2 regions of the Bacillus sp. LH1 genome follow, and region 1 is predicted to be linked to the other one. Evidence: riboswitches for the same ligand, from Rfam matches in the RefSeq annotation. Region 1 holds a riboswitch; the other holds the start of a gene.
The links. Region 1 has a riboswitch for magnesium ahead of mgtA (magnesium-translocating P-type ATPase). Riboswitches for the same ligand answer to the same signal wherever they lie in the genome.

Region 1 (3,431 bases):
AAAAAGCACTGGTTACAGTGCTTTTTTATTTATACTTATTTAGCAAATGATTATATTCCGTCCAAAAGTCGGTATACATACTTCGCTCAAACTCATTTGAAATTATCTTTTCACTTGATTTATTAAATAATTCTTTTGCTTGTAGTGCAAAAGAAACAATTTGTTTTCTATATTCATTTTCATTTACTTCTATATGAAGCCCTTCATAGTATATAGCCTTTTGATCAGTAGAAATAACTTTGACAAAATCCTTTAAAACCACATTTTCACCTATATGGTTTATAGTCCAATGAATTGAAATTGGGCATCCTAACATGAGCATAGTGCCACATCCGTGCAAAATAAGCCCCTCTTCATTTTCAATATCACAAATATATTCTTTATCTAAAGTTCGTAACAGAGCTAAAGCTGATTCACTTATTCCCCATTCCTCATCCATACCTGTTTGTGTAATAATCGTTCCATCCACATTTAAATAAATTTCCCCGTGAGAACATAAATCTTCCTGCTCATTAAACAACCACTTTTGATTCTCAATATTTATAATAAAATTTTGTGATCCCATTACAAATTCCCCTTTTATAAAAATATTTATTTTTCATATTATTTATAATCAATATCATACATTTCATCCCACATATCTATTATAAATCCGTTTAATATTTTAAAAACACAGATAAAAAAGATATTGACACTACAATTTTACAGTGCTAACATTCAACATGTAATTGAATATGGTCTCTGTTAGGTGAGGCTCCTGTATAGAGAAACGCTGCTGCCCAAAAATGTCGAGAGACGCCAATGGGTCAACAGGAAAGGTCGGAATGAAGGCCTTTTTTAATGTAGCTGGTTTCAGTACCTATGCTATACAGTGCTAAAACTCAACGAGGGAGAGGTGCATGTATTTTGTCATACACAAAAACTGTTTTTATTTATGTCTACTAACAGTCTTTGTTGTGGACTCTTTTAACTGCGAATTCAGACCTTTACTCGTTTTGAGTAAAGGTCTTTTTACGTCTATATGCACCTTACTATGAAACAAACATAGCATATTCAGAAACTACTAAATTGTACGGAGGTGAGGAACAGTTGGCAATTGATGATTCGGCCCAGATACCCATACGTTTTACATTCATATTTCATCATGTAGGTAGGAAAGAAACTGTTCCTCACCATTTCAAATAGTTAGGTAACAGATTGTTTCCTCCTTCATGACAGAGGAGGAACTACCGATGTTTAATTTACAAAGACAAGAAACAAAGCATGCTTATGAGCAAGATAGCATGAAAACAAATAACGAATTATTAGTGGAGGTTGCAACACAAGATGTAAGCTCTGCGTTAAAACTTTTAGAAACAACACAAGATGGATTATCTAAACAAGAAGCGTCTCGTAGACTTTCTTTATATGGTCCGAACGAAATAGCTCATAATAAAATGGCACCGTGGTACATTCAATTTCTGTCGGCATTTAAAAATCCATTTATTTTCGTTTTATTAGCTCTTGGAGCACTCTCCTTTTTCACGGATGATATGCAAGGAACAATTGTCGTATCTGCAATGGTACTACTTAGTGCAACAATTCGGTTTTCCCAAGAATTTCGTTCTCAAAAAGCTGCCGATAATTTAAAAGCTATGGTTCGAACAACTGCAAGCGTATTTAGAATAAATGGATTTGTACATGAAACAAAAAATGTAACGAATTTAAATCGAAATTACACAACAGAAATTCCAATTGAGGAACTTGTACCTGGCGATATCATTTCCCTTTCAGCCGGTGATATCATTCCAGCTGATGTGCGTATTGTATCCGCTAAAGATTTATTTGTTAATCAATCTTCTTTAACAGGGGAAGCATTTCCTGTAGAAAAATACGAACACTGCTACCATACAGAAAATAAGCATATCTTACCGACAAACATGAAAAAAATTACAATCCACTCGATATGGAAAACCTTTGTTTCATGGGAACAAATATTGTAAGTGGTAGCGCAAAAGCTGTTGTCATCTCAACAAGTACCGATACGTATTTCGGCTCTTTAGCCAATAAGGTAATTGGAAAGCGTGTAGAAACAAACTTTGATAAAGGTGTAAACAAAGTAAGCTGGCTCTTAATTACATTCATGCTTATTATGGCACCTATTGTCCTTCTCATTAATGGATTCACAAAAGGTGATTGGCAAGAAGCTTTCTTCTTCGCTATTGCCGTCGCTGTTGGCCTTACACCTGAAATGTTACCAATGATTGTAACTGCTAATTTAGCTAAAGGTGCCGTTAAAATGTCTAAACAAAAAGTAATTGTAAAACAGCTAAATTCTATTCAAAACTTAGGTGCTATGAACATTCTTTGTACAGATAAAACCGGAACTTTAACAGAAGATAACGTTGTCCTTGTTCGTCACTTAGATCCCAAGGGAAATGAATGCAATCGCGTCTTGCAATTTGCCTATTTAAATAGTTTCTATCAAACTGGATTGAAAAATTTAATAGATAAAGCTGTTATTAAGCATACAGAGGAAAACAATACATTTAATCCATCAGCTTTTCAAAAGCTAGATGAAATTCCATTCGATTTCGCCCGCCGGCGTATGTCAGTCATCGTAAAGGATATTTCAGGTGAACATACAATGGTTTGTAAAGGTGCCGTAGAAGAAATTTTATCAATTTGTAACTACACTGAAGTGGATGAAAAAATCGTTCCACTCACCCAGGAAATACGTTCAAATGTCAAAAAAATAAGTGAGACACTAAATAGTGAAGGTATGCGGGTTATTGCTGTGGCTTATAAAAAAGATAGAAGAATAAATGCTACAGAGTACGCAGTAAAAGACGAAACTGATATGATTCTCGCTGGATATATCGGCTTTTTAGATCCACCGAAACCATCTGCAGCAGCTGCAATTCAAGCATTACAAAAACATGGTGTACAAGTGAAAATTTTAACTGGCGATAACGAAATTGTTACAAGAAAGGTTTGTAAAGAAGTTGGATTAGATATCTGCGAACCAATCCTCGGTTACGAGATTGATTCTTTACCAGATAAAGCATTAGCAAGACTTGCCGAAGAAACGACTGTATTTGCGAAGCTTAATCCCATGCAAAAATCTCGTATTATACACGCATTACAAGGAAATGGACACACTGTAGGTTACATGGGAGACGGCATTAACGATGCTGTAGCATTACGTGAAGCTGATGTCGGAATATCTGTTGATACTGCTACTGATATTGCGAAAGAAGCTTCCGATATTATTCTACTCGAAAAAAGTTTAACTATATTAGAAGCAGGGATTTTAGAAGGACGTACTACATTCGGAAATATTTTAAAATATATTAAGATGACAGCTAGCTCTAACTTCGGTAATGTGTTTAGCGTGTTAGTAGCAAGTGCTTTCATTCCTTTTTTACCGATGCTTGCCATTCATCTTTTAA
Region 2 (3,431 bases), 2.5 Mb from region 1:
GGAACTGTTACAACTTGTAAAAGCCGGAAAGCTTTTTATAATAAATCCTTTGTCAGCATTTTTACTTCAGCCAAAATCAATTCAGTGTCTTATTTGGGGGTTAGCAGAAGAAGAGGCCTTTTATACAAATGAGGAACAACAGTGGATTAAAGAATATATGTTACCTACATATTTAGAACCAGATTTATTTTTAGGAAAAGGTTCTTTCGTTCAAAAACCTTCATTTGGGAGAGAAGGAGATACAATTACGATTCGCGATAAAGACGAAAATATTATGCTTCAAAATGCACACCAAACATATAAAGCGTCACTGCCGATATTTCAAAAGTATATCGAACTGCCAGTCGTATCCTTGGAAACAGAAAAAGGGATCGAGAAACTGTCATATGTGTTTGGTTCGTTTTTAATTGCTGGAAAAGCGAGTAGTATCGGTATTCGTGCGGGAGAAAAGATTACAGGAAATGAATCGTACTATTTACCGGTAGGTATAAAAAGGAGGGGAAAAAATGATTAATTTTTTATTATATTTAGTAGTAACACTCGGCCTTTTATGTATAGGTCTGTTCTTGATGGAAGTGACAACGAAAGTAAAGGAATTTAAGTTAATGGCTCAAGGAAATAAGGCGGTAAGCTATGTGCTTGGAGGACGATTACTTGGGTTAGCTGTTGTTTTATATTCGACAGCAGCTAATTCAATTTCACTTCTTGATATGATTTCGTGGGGAGCAGTTGGGATTTTGGCTCAAATTATCGTCTTTTATTTAGCTGAGTGGCTTACACCACGCTTTAATATAAACAAAAGTCTCGAAGAAGATAATCAAGCAGTCGGTCTTTTTCTTATGTTTTTATCAATTTCAATTGGGATTGTAATTGCTGGTTGTATAACTTATTAAAAACTTTACGTTTAAACGTAAAGTTTTTTATTTTATTCCGTAAAAGCCCGATTGGTGAGGGCTAATAATCAGTGGGGGATGAACAAAACCCCCACTGATTAAAGTTACACTTTATATACGTTAGTTTGCCATACCTTTTGAAAAAATTGTAGGCTACGGTTGACATCTATTTTAAATAAGAGTAACATTTTCAATGTAATGAAAATAAGTCTCTGTTAGGTGAGGCTCCTGTATAGAGAAATGCTACTGCCCAAAAATGTCGAGAGACGCCAATGGGTCAACAGGAATGATCGAATTAAGGTTTTTCTTAACGTAGCTGGTAATGTACCTATGCTATACAGTGCTAAAACTCGGTGAGGGAGAGGTCCGTAGATTTCTAATTATATTAGAAATCGTTTATTTGTGTATGTAATGGCCGCTACTCTCTTAAGGGTAGGGGTCTTTTTTGTTACCAAGCTATGAGTAATTTCATAGTATAAACTATAAAATTAAACGAGGAGGTGAGGAGCATGTCAAATTCTGACTCGGTTCCGTTACCCATATACTTCAAATCAAAAATATATGATGTAGGCAGGAAACGATTTGTTCCTCCCTCTATATTTATCACAATGTAGCGTTTATAAAACGCGAGAAACTTTCACAGTAAAGTGGATAAATTGAGAAACAAAGCGTTTCTTCCTATGTTGTAAAGGAGGAGACGATAATATGTTATATGCAAACAAAACTGTGGGTAACACGTCATATAAACTAAGTAAAAAATCAATAAAAGAACAAACAATGCTCCAAAAAAATAAAGATTTATTAATTGAAATTGCAACAAGAGATGTCAAATCTGTATTTGCATATTTTAAAACAACAAGAGACGGACTATCAATGAAAGAGGCACAAAAACGTATTCAAGTATATGGCCGAAATGAACTAACTTCAAAAAGAGCACTTCTCGCAGAAGTCATGATGAAGCTTGGTGGCATGATTCCAGGTTTTTCAAAACAACGTGTGTGTGATGAATTACAACGTGAAACGATTACTGTATCTAGAGTAGAATGTTCTAGTAGTACAGGGCTAAATAGTGAACTGAAAATGATGGAGATACCAGTGCAAGAACTTGTACCTGGAGATATGATTTTTCTTTCGGCTGGAGATGCTGTGCCAGCTGATGTACGTATTATTTATGCAGATGATTTATTAGTGAATGAGTCTGTGTTAACGGGAAACGAAGCGAGTATAGAGAAGTTTGAAAGCTGCTATCACCTTGAACGTAAACGATTTATTCCATTAAAACGGATGAAAGATTATAATCCACTTGAGCTTGAAAATGTATGTTTTAAAGGTTCACATATCGTTAGTGGAAGTGCAAAGGCTGTCGTTGTTTCTACTGGAAAAAATACGTATTCAGGCATATTGCATACTTGTTGTAGTAGAACGTCTTAATGTGTTAATGGTGCTAAATATACAAAAACAATGTATAATAGACAAAGTTGAGCAAAAACGTAGAATGGTAATCTATTTATATAACCTTACGTGATAACGTGAGGTTATTATTTTTTTAATAGGAGAGGAATTATGAAAAAAGTATTATTAGTTGATGGTATGGCACTATTATTTCGTGCTTTTTACGCAACAAGTGTCTACGGACAATTTATGAAACGACAAGATGGAACCCCTACGAATGGGATTCATGGTTATATGAAACACTTGTTAACAGCTACGCAAGCGATTGAACCAACACATATCGTTACATGCTGGGATATGGGAAGTACGACATTTAGAACAGAATCGTTCTCGAATTATAAAGCAAATCGTGCAGCGCCACCAGAAGAATTAATTCCTCAATTTGATTTAGTGCAAGAAATGACTGCGAAATTATCCATTCCAGTTATCGGTATGAAAGGCTACGAAGCGGACGATTGTATCGGTACGCTTGCAAAACAATACTGCAATGAAGCTGAAGTTTATATTTTAACTGGTGATACAGATTTACTTCAACTTGTTGATAAGAACGTTACGGTTATGCTTCTGCGTAAAGGAATTGGAAATTACGAATATTACACACCGGAGAAAATCATGGAAGAAAAAGGTGTAGAGCCGTGGCAAATCGTCCATGCAAAAGCTTTCATGGGAGATACAAGTGATAATTATCCAGGTGTAAAAGGTATCGGTGAAAAAACAGCGTATAAGCTTATTCAAGAGCACGGAACAGTATCAGCTGTACTAGAAAATGTAGAATCATTAACAAAAGCGCAGCGTACGAAGATTGAAAGTGATTTAGAGAACTTAAATATTTCGTTGCAATTAGCACAAATTCACTGTGAAGTTCCAATTTCATGTTTACTAGAAGAGGGATTACACACAATGGATGAAGAAAAACTTAGATTTGTTTGTGAAGAAATGAATTGGGGAAGACCTGAAATATTAATAAATATGCTATAAATAGTTTGGAAAGAGGGATGTTGCATAAGTCGAAATTTGACTTGGTGACACCTTCTTTTTGTTTTTGTAAACAGTATGATAGTAAATAAAATTATGTCGAACTCAATT

Region 2: it holds a riboswitch for magnesium, as region 1 does, so the genes downstream of both, ACX9TM_RS08345 (P-type ATPase actuator domain-containing protein) here and mgtA (magnesium-translocating P-type ATPase) in region 1, are expected to answer to the same signal.

What each region holds. Positions count from the first base shown of each region.
Region 1 covers NZ_CM175007.1:4,042,634-4,046,064, forward strand. The annotation lists gene ACX9TM_RS20845 (hypothetical protein) at 26-565, opposite strand; M-box (ykoK) riboswitch at 734-901, shown strand; partial or broken gene mgtA (magnesium-translocating P-type ATPase) at 1,233-3,431, shown strand, end outside.
Region 2 covers NZ_CM175007.1:1,575,301-1,578,731, forward strand. The annotation lists gene ACX9TM_RS08335 (glutathionylspermidine synthase family protein) at 1-514, shown strand, start outside; gene ACX9TM_RS08340 (DUF350 domain-containing protein) at 507-893, shown strand; M-box (ykoK) riboswitch at 1,098-1,263, shown strand; gene ACX9TM_RS08345 (P-type ATPase actuator domain-containing protein) at 1,599-2,324, shown strand; gene ACX9TM_RS08350 (5'-3' exonuclease) at 2,457-3,323, shown strand.